One region of the Streptomyces sp. NPDC057136 genome, then DNA from elsewhere that is predicted to be linked to it. Evidence: riboswitches for the same ligand, from Rfam matches in the RefSeq annotation. Region 1 holds a riboswitch; each other region holds the start of a gene.
What was found. A riboswitch is a leader RNA that binds a small molecule or an ion and turns the genes downstream of it on or off. The one in region 1 is predicted to bind cyclic di-AMP.

Region 1 (4,943 bases):
TCTTCTCGCGCATCGACAGGGCGTCGATCATCGCCTCGGCACGGTCACCGATGCCGCGCTTCGGCACGTTCAGAATGCGGCGCAGCGGGACGGTGTCCTCAGGGTTGGCGAGGACCCGGAGGTAGGCCAGGACGTCGCGGACCTCCTTGCGCTCGTAGAAGCGCACACCGCCGACGACCTTGTAGGGCAGGCCGACGCGGATGAAGATCTCTTCGAAGACACGGGACTGCGCGTTCGTCCGGTAGAAGACGGCGACGTCGCCCGCCTTCGCGTCGCCGGCGTCGGTGAGCCGGTCGATCTCGTCGGCGATGAACTGCGCCTCGTCGTGCTCGGTGTCCGCGACGTACCCCGTGATCCGGGCACCGGTGCCTGCGTTCGTCCAGAGGTTCTTGGGGCGGCGGCTCTCGTTGCGCTCGATGACCGCGTTGGCCGCGGACAGGATCGTCTGCGTGGAGCGGTAGTTCTGCTCCAGCATGATCGTGGTCGCGTCCGGATAGTCCTCCTCGAACTGGAGGATGTTGCGGATGGTCGCGCCCCGGAAGGCGTAGATCGACTGGTCCGCGTCACCGACGACACACAGTTCGGCGGGGGCCTCGGCCTCGCCGGACGGGCCCACCAGCTCGCGTACGAGTGTGTACTGCGCGTGGTTGGTGTCCTGGTACTCGTCGACCAGGACGTGCCGGAAGCGGCGGCGGTAGTGCTCGGCGACATCGGGGAACGCCTGGAGCAGGTGCACCGTCGTCATGATGATGTCGTCGAAGTCCAGGGCGTTGGCCTCGCGCAGCCGTGCCTGGTAGAGCGCGTACGCCTGGGCGAGCGTCTTCTCGAAGCCGTCCGCAGCCTGGCCGGCGAAGGTCTCCTCGTCGATCAGCTCGTTCTTCAGATTCGAGACCTTGGCCGTGAACGCCTTCGGCGGGTAGCGCTTCGAGTCGAGGTCCAGATCGCGGCAGACGAGCGCCATCAGCCGCTTGGAGTCCGCGGCGTCGTAGATCGAGAACGACGAGGTGAAGCCGAGCCTCTTGGACTCGCGGCGCAGGATGCGCACGCACGCGCTGTGGAAGGTCATGACCCACATGGCGTTGGCGCGCGGTCCGACGAGCTGCTCGACCCGCTCCTTCATCTCGCCCGCGGCCTTGTTGGTGAAGGTGATCGCGAGGATCTGGCCGGGGTGCACCCCGCGCTCGGCCAGCAGATGGGCGATCCGGTGGGTGAGCACCCGGGTCTTGCCCGATCCGGCACCGGCGACGATGAGCAGCGGCGAACCGGCGTGCACGACAGCGGCGCGCTGCTCGGTGTTCAGCCCGTCGAGCAGTGCGGCGGCGTCGATGACGGGACGGGGGGCTCCGTCGCGGTAATACCCCTCGCGGGGCGGCGGGGGCGCGTCGAAGACGCCCTCGAAGAGACCCTCCGGCACCGCTTCGGGTGCGTGGTCCTCGGGAGGCGGCGGGGGCCCTTCCTCCGAGTTCTGGAGGCCGGTCAGGAAACTGTCGTCAAAGAGGCTGCTCATCGCATGACGAGTCTAGGCGGCGCCACTGACACCCCGGGGCCGCATTCCGCAGGACGACTCCGGGGCATGCGCGTACGGAGACGGGCCGGCCACGCCCCGTAAGGGAAGAGAGGCCCTCACCGGCCCTGCCCTTATGAATTCCCACAAGGTCACGAACATGTATCGGGCATATCGAACATCAACCTTCACAGGGACACCACGTGTTGGCTAGCGTGCTCCGTCGGGTGGCCCGTACCCCCTTGAGGCGAACCACGCCGAGCGGGCACCCACGCCGAATCCGGGCTGCCCTGACGGGCATTCGGAACCGGGGACCCACACGCAGCACCGGGGTGAATCGGTCCACAACCCCCACACGGACCGTAGGGCAGCCTTCCGTTCCGCCCGAACCCGACAGCTAACCCGGTAGGCGGTCCACGGAAGGAGATGCCTGCCTTGGCGTCGCATCGCAAACCGCGCACCCGCATGCGCACCACCTCACCCGGCGTCGGACTCACGACAGCCGCGCTGGCCTCTGTGACTCTGCTCTCCACCCAGACCGCGACGGCCGCGCCCGCGGCGCCCCGGCCGAGCATCGAGGACGTACAGAAGAAGGTCGACGACCTCTACCGGCAGGCGGGCACCGCGACCCAGCAGTACAACAAGGCGAAGTCCGCCTCCACCGAGCAGCGCACGAAGGTCGACGGCCTCCTGGACGCCGCGGCGAAGCGGGCCGAGAAGCTGAACGAGACGCGCCGCGAGCTGGGTCATTTCGCTGCGGCGCAGTACCGGAGCGGTGCGGTCGCCCCGACGGCCACGTTCTTCCTCGCGGACGACCCGCAGTCGTACTTCGACCAGGACCAGCTGATGGCGCGGATGACCAGCCAGCAGCAGAAGACGGTCTCGGACTTCCGTACGCAGCAGAGCGAGGCGGCGAAGAAGCGCGCCGAGGCCACCAAGAGCCTGGAGACGCTCACCGAGGCGCAGACGACGCTGCGCACCAGCAAGCAGCAGGTGCAGGAGAAGCTGACCGAGGCGCGCACCCTGCTGTCCGAGCTGACCGCCGAGGAGAAGGCGCGGCTCGCGGAGCTGGAGCGCAAGAAGGAGGCCGAGGCCAGGCGCAAGGCGGAGGAGCTGGCCCGCCAGCAGGCCGCCGCCGCGGAGGCCGAGCGCCAGGCGCAGGAGGAGGCGGCGGCGAAGGAAGCCGCCGAGGACGCCGCGCAGGAGGCCGACCGGCCCGACACCGGCACGGACACCGGGACCGGCAGCGGTACGGACGCGGACAGCACCTACGCGGCGAAGGCGGACAAGGTCCTCGCGTTCGCCGCGGCCCAGATCGGCAAGCCGTACGTCTGGGGGGCGACGGGCCCCTCCTCGTACGACTGCTCGGGGCTGACGCAGGCGGCCTGGAAGGCGGCGGGTGTCGACCTGCCGCGTACCACCTGGGACCAGGTCGAGGTCGGCACCCGGGTGGCCACGGCGGATCTGAAGCCGGGCGACCTGGTGTTCTTCTACGACGACATCAGCCACGTCGGCATCTACAAAGGCGACGGCATGATGATCCACGCGCCGAAGCCGGGGGCGAACGTGCGCGAGGAATCGATCTACTACATGCCGATCTACGGAAGCGTGCGGCCGGCGTAGCGGTCCGGGAAAACGTCCTCAACCTCCCCCATAGCCTCAAGGCCATGGGGGAGGAACTCCCTCGACGGGCTTGATATGCCCGCCCGTCCGGCTGCCGGGTTCCGGCCGAGGTCGCTCAGGTCCAGAGCGTGGCGATGAAGATATTGGCGACCGTCAGACCGCCGACCGCGGCGAACTCGCCCTTGCCTGCCTTCTCCTCGTCCCGCCTGACGTAGACGAGCGCGAGGATCACGACGAGGATCAGCAGCTTGATGCCGATCTTGACGTTGTTCACGGTCTGATCGTCGGCCTGATTGAGGCCGACCAGCGCAACTCCCGTGACCAGCATGGTCAGTGCGCCGTGCAGCATGGCCGGTACGAAGCGGGCCGTGTCGGCACCCATCGCCTTCATCTGGGTCAGGAAACCGCCGAGCAGCGAGGCGATCCCGATGATGTGCAGAGCGACGAAGACATTGATCAGTACATCCATGACTCCGGAGCCTAGCGGGGCCCTTATCACCCCTCGCCGGTCAGGTAGCGCTTCCTCACGACTTCGCTCGCGCCTGTACGAATTGCCTTACTCTGGCGCTATTTTTTCGGCCACACAGAGGTAGCGAGACGTCACATCAAGGCAATAGCTGTCATGACGGCTCTTTCCCGTGTCCTGGGTTTAGCGTCCTTTCCCAGGTGACCGATTTCCACCGCCGTCCCGTACATCCCGTACGTCCCCCACGTAAGGGACGGCACCCGGTCACCTCCCGGGCCCGTCGGTAGCTCCCGACGGGCAGCCGAACAGGAAGGATGCCGCCCTCGTGGCAGCACACCGGAAAGCCGCTCACCGGAAACCCAAGCAGCGCCCGTTCACCGGCCCTGCTGCCCGCACCGCCGCGACCCTGGCCTTCGCCGGGGCCGCGACCGCCACCGCCTTCGACGGGGCGGCGCACGCCGAGCCGCAGCTCACCCCGGCCCAGGTCAGGGCCAAGATCGACCAGCTGTACCACGACGCCGAGGTCGCCACCGAGCGGTACAACGGCACGAAGGAGAAGGCGACCGCGACCGCCAGGTCCGTGGACGCGCTGCGCGACGAGGCCGCCCGCCGCACCGAACGCCTCAACGCCGCACGCCACACGCTCGGTTCGCTGGCCACCGCACAGTACCGCTCCGGTGGCCTCGACCCCGCCGTACAGCTGGCGCTCTCCTCCGACCCCGAGCAGTACCTGCAACGCGCCTCGTATCTGGACCGGGCCGGTGACCGCCAGGCCGGTCTGCTCAACGGAATCCGTCGGCAGGTCACCGACGTCGCCCAGCTCCGCGCCCGGGCCGAGGGCGAGCTCGCGACGCTCACCGCGCGCCGGGCCGAACTGACGAAGCACAAGGAGACGGTCCGCACCAAGCTGGCCGACGCAAGGCACCTCCTCGACACCCTGACCGCCGGCCAGCGCGCCGACTACGAGCGTGCGGCCGACGCGGGGCACGGCGGCGCCGCCGTCCGCGCCGACCGCAGCACCCCGCGCGGAGCGGTCAGTGCCCCCAACACCCGCGCCGCGCAGGCCGTCGACTTCGCTTACGGAGCGCTCGGCAAGCCGTACGTCTGGGGCGCCACCGGCCCCTCGTCCTTCGACTGCTCCGGCCTCACCCAGGCCGCCTGGCGCTCCTCGGGTGTCTCCCTGCCCCGCACGACGTACACCCAGATCAACGCCGGACGGCGCGTCTCCCGGTCCGAACTGGCCCCCGGCGACCTGGTGTTCTTCTACTCGGGCATCAGCCATGTCGGGCTGTACATCGGCGGCGGCCAGATGATCCACGCACCGCGCCCCGGTGCCCCCGTCCGCATCGC
Region 2 (4,943 bases), on a different contig from region 1:
ACTCCTTCACGGATTCTGTTCGGCAACCTCAGGTTCTGACGCGGACCATTGTGGACCGCCGCACTGACAACGCCGACCTCGACCCGTCCGAAGCGGTCCTGCGGGCCCCGCGGGAGGCACCGTTTACGGCAGCATCTACGACAACATCCACGGATCGGGAACTTCGCCAGGTGCCGGTGCGCTTGCTTAGAGTGGCAGGTCTGGCAGGAAAACCTGTATCGCGATCGAAGGGACGTACATGCCCATGGGTCACACGGCCACAGCTCAGGCCGGCTCCGGCGGCAGAACAGCGACCGAGCACCGCCTGGCCAACGGCCTGCGTGTGGTGCTCTCGGAGGACCATCTGACCCCGGTCGCCGCGGTCTGTCTCTGGTACGACGTCGGTTCACGCCACGAGGTCAAGGGGCGTACCGGTCTGGCTCACCTCTTCGAGCACCTGATGTTCCAGGGCTCGGGCCAGGTCAAGGGGAACGGGCACTTCGAGCTCGTACAGGGAGCCGGTGGTTCGCTGAACGGCACGACCAGTTTCGAGCGGACCAACTACTTCGAGGTCATGCCCACGCACCAGCTGGAGCTCGCGCTCTGGCTGGAGGCCGACCGCATGGGCTCGCTCCTCGCCGCGCTCGACGAGGAGTCCATGGAGAACCAGCGCGACGTCGTGAAGAACGAGCGCCGCCAGCGGTACGACAACGTTCCGTACGGCACGGCCTTCGAGAAGCTGACGGCCCTCGCCTACCCGGAGGGCCACCCGTACCACCACACCCCCATCGGTTCGATGACCGACCTGGACGCGGCGACCCTCGAGGACGCGCGTACGTTCTTCCGTACGTACTACGCGCCCAACAACGCGGTGCTCTCGGTGGTCGGCGACATCGACCCGGAGGAGACGCTCGCCTGGGTCGAGAAGTACTTCGGTTCCATCCCGGCCCACGACGGCAAGCAGCCGCCGCGTGACGGCACGCTGCCCGGCATCATCGGTGAGCAGCTGCGCGAAGTGGTCCACGCGGAGGTCCCGGCGCGCGCGCTGATGGCCGCCTACCGGCTGCCGCACGACGGCACCCGGGAGTGCGACGCGGCGGATCTGGCGCTGACCGTGCTCGGCGGCGGCGAGTCCTCCCGGCTGCACAACCGGCTGGTCCGCCGCGACCGTACGGCGGTGGCGGCCGGGTTCGGGCTGCTGAGGCTGTCCGGGGCGCCTTCGCTCGGCTGGCTGGACGTCAAGACGTCCGGCGGGGTCGAGGTGCCGGAGATCGAGGCCGCGGTCGACGAGGAGCTGGCCAGGTTCGCAGCCGAGGGCCCCACGCCCGAGGAAATGGAGCGGGCCCAGGCGCAGTTGGAGCGCGAGTGGCTGGACCGGCTCGGTACGGTCGAGGGCCGCGCCGATGAACTGTGCCGGTACGCCGTGCTGTTCGGCGACCCGCAGCTGGCCCTGACGGCCGTGCAGCGGGTGCTCGACGTCACTGCGGAGGAGGTCCAGGCGGCCGCCAAGGCCTGCCTGCGCCCCGACAACCGCGCGGTCCTGGTCTACGAACCGGTCGAAGCGCCGGCCGACGCCGATGCCGAAGCCGGCACCGACACGCAGGAAGGGGCGGAGCAGTGAGCGACGCCGCTGTGACTGGAGTAGCGATGGAGTACCACCCGCAGCCGACCGCGGGCGTGGCCAGGCCCTGGGCCTTCCCCGCACCTGAGCGTGGCGCCCTGCCCAACGGCCTCACCGTGCTGCGCTGTCACCGCCCCGGCCAGCAGGTGGTCGCGGTGGAGATCTTCCTGGACGCGCCGCTGGACGCGGAGCCCGAGGGCCTCGACGGTGTGGCCACGATCATGGCGCGCGCCCTGTCCGAGGGCACGGACAAGCGCTCCGCCGAGGAGTTCGCCGCCGAGCTGGAGCGCTGCGGCGCGACTCTCGACGCGCACGCCGACCACCCCGGTCTCCGGGTCTCGCTGGAGGTCCCGGTCTCCCGGCTGACCAAGGCGCTCGGGCTGGTCGCCGAAGCGCTGCGGGCGCCCGCCTTCTCCGAGAGCGAGATCGAGCGTCTGGTGGGCAACCGCCTCGACGAGATCCCGCACGAGCAGGCCAACCCCGCCCGCCGGGCGGCCAAGCAGCTCTCCAAGGAGCTCTTCCCCGCCACGGCGCGGATGTCGCGTCCGCGGCAGGGCACCGAGGAGACGGTGGCGCGGATCGACGCAGCGGCCGTGCGCGCCTTCTACGACGCACACGTCCGTCCGTCCACCGCGACGGCGGTCGTCGTCGGCGACCTCACCGGGGTCGACGTGGACGCGCTCCTCGCCGACACCGTCGGTGACTGGTCGGGCAACTCCGCCGAGCCCCGCCCGGTCCCGCCCATCACCGCCGACGACCGCGGCCGCGTGGTGATCGTGGACCGTCCCGGAGCGGTGCAGACGCAGCTGCTGATCGGCCGCATCGGCGCCGACCGGCACGACAGCGTCTGGCCGGCCCAGGTCCTCGGCACGTACTGCCTGGGCGGCACCCTCACCTCGCGGCTGGACCGCGTGCTGCGCGAGGAGAAGGGCTACACCTACGGCGTACGCGCCTTCGGGCAGGTGCTGCGCTCGACGGCTCCCGGCTCCTCGTCCGGGCGCACCGGAGCGGCGATGCTCGCCATCAGCGGCTCGGTGGACACGGAGTCCACGGGGCCGGCGCTGGACGACCTCTGGAAGGTGTTGCGGACGCTGGCGGCCGACGGGCTCACCGACGCCGAGCGCGAGACGGCCGTGCAGAACCTCGTGGGCGTCGCCCCGCTGAAGTTCGAGACGGCGGCCTCCGTGGCGGGCACCCTCGCCGACCAGGTCGAGCAGCACCTCCCGGACGACTACCAGGCCCAGCTGTACGCGCGGCTGGCCGAGACGGGCACGGTCGAGGCGACGGCCGCGGTGGTCAACGCGTTCCCGGTGGACCGGCTGGTCACGGTGCTCGTCGGTGACGCCTCCCAGATCGCGGACCCCGTCCGCGCACTGGGAATCGGCGAGGTGTCGGTCGTCAGCGGCTGACGAGCGGTCTGCTCTCCGACGTACTCACAAATGCACACAAAGAGGACCCCGATGGGCAAGTTCCCCTCGGGGTCCTTCCCTTTTGTCCGACTTTGATGCGGAGGTTACCTGTCTGCCCTGTGGGATGTACTACAAATCAGCCTGTCCGTTTGGTGATTGAAAGTGACCCCGTTTAGCGTCGGCTCGGCTGTCCGTCATGTGTATGCCGCATCCGTGGCGCCGGGCAGCCATCGCCGAGTCCCCGTCAGGCGCGAGCCTGGGGAGCCGGGGACCCATGAAGTCCCTGGGGTGAATCGGACGTCTGCGCTCCTTCGGGGCGGAGAGGCCCGTAGGAGACCTTCCTGCTCCGAACCCGTCAGCTAACCCGGTAGGCGAGAAGGAAGGAAAGGATCAGCCCCTCCATGGCGTTCACCCGTGCCACCGGGAAGCACCGTGCTCCGAGCCGCCTGACGCGCAAGAGTGCTCGGGTCGCCGGCATCGCGGCTCTGGCCACCACAGGCGTCATCGGCGGGATGGCCTCTCCGGCCCTCGCCGCCGACGAGGCCCGTACCGTCAGCGACACCGGCCTGACCCAGGCGGTTGCCATCGACGGCACCCTTGCCGACCAGATCGCCGCCCAGGCCGAGGCCCAGGAGCAGCAGGCCGAGGCCGCCGCGAAGGCCAAGGCTGTCGCCGAGGCCAAGGCCAAGGCGGAAGCCAGGGCGAAGGCGGAAGCGAAGCGCAAGGCGGAGGCCCGCGCCAAGGAGATCCGTGAGGCCGAGGCCCGCGCCGCCCGCGCGGCCGAGCGCAAGCGGCTGAACTCCTTCCACCTCCCGGTCGCCGGTTCGTTCGTCACCACCGGCTACAAGTCCAGCGGCTCCCTGTGGTCCTCGGGCAGCCACTCGGGTGTCGACTTCCGCGCCGCGTCCGGCTCCTCCGTCGTCGCCGTCGGTGCAGGCACGGTCGTCGAGGCCGGCTGGGGCGGGGCGTACGGCAACAACATCGTGCTCCGGATGACGGACGGCACGTACACCCAGTACGGCCACCTCTCCTCGATCGGTGTCTCCGTCGGTCAGAGCGTCACCTCCGGGCAGCAGATAGGCATCTCCGGCTCGACCGGCAACTCCACCGGACCGCACCTGCACTTCGAGGCCCGGACCAGCCCCGAGTACGGCTCCGACATGGACCCCGTCGCGTACCTGCGCTCGCACGGTCTGAACGTCTGACCACGCGTCGCACCACAGCGCTTCCCGAAGGCCTCGGCTCCCCGCCGGGGCCTTCGGCGTATCGCCCGGAGTCTGTCCGCCGAAGCCTTCCGTGGCCAGAAGATATCCCTGGATTCCGCTCTGCCGTCGGAAATTCGGGCTCATTGCAATAGAGTCGCAGAACAGGCGTCGATCGGCCGCGTTTCGCGGGGATTAAGGCGGAGGTTCGGATATGCGCATTCCCGCGCATTCGGTATGCACGGCAATCCGTGACGACATCGTCTCCGGTGTCTTCGATCGCGGCAGCCGCCTCACCGAGGAGTTGCTCGCGCGTCGATACGGGGTCTCGCGCGTCCCGGTGCGCGAGGCCCTGCGCACGCTGGAGTCCGAGGGGTTCGTCGTCACGAGGCGCCATGCCGGCGCGTGCGTGGCCGAGCCCACCGAGCAGGAGGCCGCCGACCTCCTGGAGGTTCGGATGCTGCTGGAGCCGCTCGGCGCGGCGCGGGCCGCGCAGCGGCGCACCGAGGCGCACCTCAAGGTGCTGCGCGGCCTGGTCAGGCTGGGCCAGGAGCGGGTGCGGCGGGGCGAGGGCGAGGATCTGCGCTCCCTGGGCGGCTGGTTCCACGAGACGCTCGCGCAGGCGTCGGGCAGCCCCGGCCTCATCGCGCTGCTCACCCAGCTCAGGCACAAGATCACCTGGATGTACGCGGTCGAGCAGCCCGTACGGCCCGCGGAGTCCTGGGCCGAGCA
Region 3 (4,943 bases), on a different contig from region 1:
CCAAGAACCCGGCCCACCACGCCGGGTCCGCGCACGCCAAGGGGAGGACTGGTATCCCGGGGGAGCGCAAGGCGGAGCTGATGACGCATCTGCTGAACATCGATCCGCCGGACCACACCCGGCTGCGCCGACTCGTCGCCAAGGCGTTCACCCCGCGCCGGGTCGCCGAGTTCGCACCACGCGTGCAGGAGCTGACGGACCGGCTCATCGACAACTTCGTGGCGGAGGGCAAGGCCGACCTCATCCACGACTTCGCGTTCCCGCTGCCCATCTACGCGATCTGCGACCTGCTCGGCGTCCCGCCGGAGGACCAGGACGACTTCCGCGACTGGGCGGGCATGATGATCCGGCACGGCGGCGGCCCGCGCGGCGGAGTGGCCAGGTCCGTGAAGAAGATGCGCGGCTACCTTGCCGAACTGATCCACCGCAAACGGGAGAATCCGGGTGACGACCTGATTTCGGGTCTGATCCGGACGAGCGACCACGGCGAACACCTCACCGAGAACGAGGCCGCCGCGATGGCGTTCATCCTTCTCTTCGCCGGCTTCGAGACAACGGTCAACCTCATCGGCAACGGCACGTACGCCCTGCTGCGCAACCCCGGCGAGCGCGAACGGCTTCAGCGTTCGCTCGCCGCGGGGGAGACGGACCTCCTCGCCACCGGCCTGGAGGAACTGCTGCGGTACGACGGTCCGGTGGAGCTCGCCACCTGGCGGTACGCGACGGAGCCCGTCACGCTCGGCGGGCAGGAAATCGCCGCCGGGGACCCCGTACTGGTCGTCCTCGCGGCCGCCGACCGGGACCCGGAGCGATTCCGCGATCCGGACACCCTGGACCTTGCGCGGAGTGACAATCAGCACGTGGGATACGGGCACGGCATCCACTACTGCCTGGGAGCACCGCTCGCCCGTCTGGAGGGACAGACCGCGCTGGCAACGCTGCTGAAGCGCCTTCCTGACCTGCGTCTTGCGGTGGAACCTGCCGATTTGCGGTGGCGTGGCGGGCTCATTATGCGCGGACTGCGCACTCTTCCGGTGGAGTTCGCCCCAGGACTGCCGACCGCGCAAGGTGACACTCCGTCAACTCTGTGACTTTCACGTGATCTCCGCTGCATCGACTTGTGACACACGTTCGAGTCCCGCTAGGTTCACCGTTCACCACAGCAGTCACTTGTCAGTCACACGGAAGGCAATCCCATGGGCTCCGCGAACGGCAGACACCGCCGCCCTCGCCAGGCACCCGCCATCGTCGTCGCCGCAGGCGTGACGGGATCGGCCATCGCCATCCCGCTGCTCGGTGCGACCGGTGCGCACGCCGCAGACGCGTCGACCTGGGACCGGGTCGCCGAGTGCGAGAGCGGCGGCATGTGGAGCGCGGACCTGGGCAACGGCTACTACGGCGGCCTGCAGTTCTCCCAGGACACCTGGTCGGCGTACGGCGGCTCGGCGTACGCGCCCCGCGCCGACCTCGCCAGCCGCTCGCAGCAGATATCCGTCGCGGAGAAGGTCCTGGAGGACCAGGGCCCGCAGGCATGGCCGAGCTGCGCGGTGATTTCCGGGCTCGCGCTGGACGGGGCCCTGCCGGGCGTCGACCCGGGCGGCGTACCCTCCGCCGACCCTTCGGACTCGCTGCTCCCGACCGACGACTCGTCCGGCACTCCGTCGGACGACGCGACGGACGGAGCGAAGGACGAAGCGAACAAGAAGGACGAGAGCGATAAGTCCGGCGAGTCGGATACCGCGGGCGAGTCCGACAAGAACGGCGCGACCGGCGACACGGCCGGGTCCGAGGGCTCCGGTGCGACGGCCCCGCCCACCGCCACGCCGTCCCCCGAGGCGTCCGAAGACCCGGCGGGCACGGACCAGGGTGGCGGCAAGCACCGCGGCACGCCGGCCCCCGAGGCGAGCCGGGACGCGGACCAGGGCGACGGGCGCGACTCCGGCCGGCACGCTTCGCGCGGTGACGACCAGGCGCGCGACACGGGTACGGCGAGCCCGGACGGTGACTACACCGTCCGGCCCGGCGACAACCTCTGGGCGATTGCTGACGCACAGAAGGTTCCCGGCGGCTGGACCGAGCTGTACGAGGCCAACAAGGGCGCGCTCGGCTCCGACCCGGACCTCATCCTTCCCGGCCAGACCCTCGATCTGGGGCTGCTGGACGGCGCGGAGGGCTCCAAGCGCAACTGATCCAATTCGGGAAAACACCCCAAAATCAGGGGTAGTTCAGGGGCCTATGTCCACTTATACGTAAGTGAGACATGGGTCTCTTTGCTGCAACTGGCGTGTCGCGTCCGGGTGGTACGTCTGCGCCCCCTCCGACCTGCGGAAACGTTCATTCGTCCAGGGTGACTAGGGCATGAATGGTCGATATGTCCCTCTTTGAATGTCGGGGTTGGCTATGTTTACGGTCAGAACCGCTCGCACCGCGGGCCCCGTCGACCGTCACGCCGAATCCTGCCGTCGGTCGAAGGGAACAGACGCGTAAAGCGCCGTAGGCAGGAGCGGGGGACCCAGGTAAGTGCCGGGCCCGATCGTCGCAAGACGACTCAGGACCGGCTTGGGGTGAAGTCGCGTGCTAGGACGTGCGACCGGGCAACTCACTTGGCCCGAACCCGACAGCTCACCTCGTAGGCGTCGGTGAGGAGAAGCTCCATGCTGTTTTCCAGCAAGGCCAAGCACCGCCGCCCGTCCAAGGCCGTCCGTGTCGCCACGCTCGCCGGTGTCGCCGGTGCCGCAGTCGTCGTCCCGCTGATGGGTGCGACCGGCGCCTCCGCCGCCTCGGTCGCCACGTGGGACGCCGTCGCCCAGTGTGAGTCCGGTGGCAACTGGTCCATCAACACCGGCAACGGCTACTACGGCGGCCTGCAGTTCTCGGAGTCCAGCTGGGCCGCCGCCGGCGGTACGCAGTACGCCTCCCGCGCCGACCTGGCCACCAAGTCGCAGCAGATCGCCGCCGCCGAGAAGCTTCTCGACATGCAGGGCCCGGGTGCCTGGGCCTGCGCCGGTGCCGGCAACCTGACCAATGACGGTGTGGACCCGGGTGTCGACACCGGCTCCACGCAGGACAGCGCCGACGAGCAGCAGGCCCAGCCGGAGCGTCAGGCCGAGCAGCCCACCACGCGCAGCGAGCAGCGCACCGCCCCGAAGACCGAGGCGCCCAAGACCGTCACCACCCCGACCGGCGAGAAGGTCAAGAAGGGTGACGGCGAGTACAAGGTCAAGGCCGGCGACACCCTCAGCAAGATCGCCGAGAAGCGCGACGTCAAGGGCGGCTGGGAGAAGCTGTTCAAGCTGAACGACGACATCGTCAAGGACGCCGACCTGATCTTCCCGGGCCAGCAGCTCCACCTGACGAAGTAGTACCTGGGACTCTCCTCCCCCGGGAGGGTGTCCGGCGGCATCCCTCCCCCTTTGCTCCCGACCCGGTGCGCTCTCCCCCGTGCGTGCCGGGTCGGGGTTTTTCCGCGCCAGTGATTTCGCGCGGTTTTTCCGCTCCGGTGACGTTGATCGTTCAAGTGTTGTAGTTACTGGTCAGTAAATTTCTGGACCTTTGCCCGTGAATGCATACCGTTGGGTCCTTTTTCGTCCCAGGGGACGGGCGCCCGGCTGGCCGATGGGGTCCGGCCGGATAGGCTCGTGTCGCAAGGCCACAGTGACCCTGCACAACCAGTGTCATATCCCAGAAGGAGATGCCTCGTGCCGTCCATCGACGTCGTCGTAGCCAGGGAAATCCTCGACTCCCGGGGCAACCCCACGGTCGAGGTCGAGGTTGGCCTCGACGACGGCAGCACGGGACGTGCTGCTGTTCCGTCCGGCGCCTCCACCGGTGCGTTCGAGGCCATTGAGCTTCGCGACGGAGACCCCAACCGTTACATGGGCAAGGGCGTCGAGAAGGCCGTCCTCGCCGTCATCGAGCAGATCGGCCCGGAGCTCGTCGGGTACGACGCCACCGAGCAGCGCCTCATCGACCAGGCGATGTTCGACCTGGACGCCACCGAGAACAAGGGCTCGCTCGGCGCCAACGCCATCCTCGGCGTCTCGCTGGCCGTGGCGCACGCCGCCTCCGAGGCGTCCGACCTGCCGCTCTTCCGCTACCTCGGCGGCCCGAACGCGCACCTGCTGCCCGTTCCGATGATGAACATCCTGAACGGCGGCTCGCACGCCGACTCCAACGTGGACATCCAGGAGTTCATGATCGCGCCGATCGGTGCGGAGTCCTTCTCCGAGGCCCTGCGCTGGGGCGCGGAGATCTACCACACGCTGAAGAAGGTCCTGAAGACCAAGGGCCTGTCGACCGGTCTCGGTGACGAGGGCGGCTTCGCCCCGAACCTGGAGTCCAACCGCGCCGCGCTGGACCTCATCGTCGAGGCCATCAAGGAGGCCGGTTACGTTCCCGGCCGCGACGTCGGCCTCGCGCTCGACGTCGCCGCGTCCGAGTTCTACAAGGACGGCAAGTACGAGTTCGAGGGCAAGTCCCGCTCGGCCGCCGAGATGACCGAGTACTACGAGGAGCTCGTCTCCGCGTACCCGCTGGTCTCCATCGAGGACCCGCTGTACGAGGACGACTGGGCCGGCTGGAAGGTCATCACCGAGAAGCTCGGCTCCAAGGTGCAGATCGTCGGTGACGACCTGTTCGTCACCAACCCGGAGCGTCTGGCCCGTGGCATCGAGGAGGGCTCCGCGAACGCCCTGCTCGTCAAGGTCAACCAGATCGGTTCGCTGACCGAGACCCTGGACGCCGTCGAGATGGCCCAGCGCAACGGCTTCAAGTGCATGATGTCGCACCGCTCCGGTGAGACCGAGGACGTCACCATCGCCGACCTCGCCGTCGCCGTGAACTGCGGTCAGATCAAGACCGGCGCCCCGGCCCGCTCGGACCGTGTCGCCAAGTACAACCAGCTGCTGCGCATCGAGGAGATCCTCGACGACGCGGCGGTGTAC

Region 2: another riboswitch for cyclic di-AMP. It lies ahead of ACFT7S_RS31050 (M23 family metallopeptidase); the one in region 1 lies ahead of ACFT7S_RS26030 (NlpC/P60 family protein).
Region 3: another riboswitch for cyclic di-AMP. It lies ahead of ACFT7S_RS25105 (transglycosylase family protein); the one in region 1 lies ahead of ACFT7S_RS26030 (NlpC/P60 family protein).

The regions. Positions count from the first base shown of each region.
Region 1 covers NZ_JBHUUV010000024.1:116,840-121,782, forward strand. Annotated here, with positions in the region: gene pcrA (DNA helicase PcrA) at 1-1,507, opposite strand, end outside; cyclic di-AMP (ydaO/yuaA leader) riboswitch at 1,767-1,932, shown strand; gene ACFT7S_RS26030 (NlpC/P60 family protein) at 1,931-3,127, shown strand; gene ACFT7S_RS26035 (hypothetical protein) at 3,243-3,596, opposite strand; gene ACFT7S_RS26040 (NlpC/P60 family protein) at 3,919-4,943, shown strand, end outside.
Region 2 covers NZ_JBHUUV010000035.1:35,885-40,827, reverse strand. Annotated here, with positions in the region: gene ACFT7S_RS31060 (M16 family metallopeptidase) at 239-1,600, shown strand; gene ACFT7S_RS31055 (M16 family metallopeptidase) at 1,627-3,009, shown strand; cyclic di-AMP (ydaO/yuaA leader) riboswitch at 3,231-3,398, shown strand; gene ACFT7S_RS31050 (M23 family metallopeptidase) at 3,411-4,214, shown strand; gene ACFT7S_RS31045 (GntR family transcriptional regulator) at 4,426-4,943, shown strand, end outside.
Region 3 covers NZ_JBHUUV010000023.1:41,715-46,657, forward strand. Annotated here, with positions in the region: gene ACFT7S_RS25095 (cytochrome P450) at 1-1,091, shown strand, start outside; gene ACFT7S_RS25100 (transglycosylase family protein) at 1,197-2,189, shown strand; cyclic di-AMP (ydaO/yuaA leader) riboswitch at 2,480-2,651, shown strand; gene ACFT7S_RS25105 (transglycosylase family protein) at 2,655-3,362, shown strand; gene eno (phosphopyruvate hydratase) at 3,699-4,943, shown strand, end outside.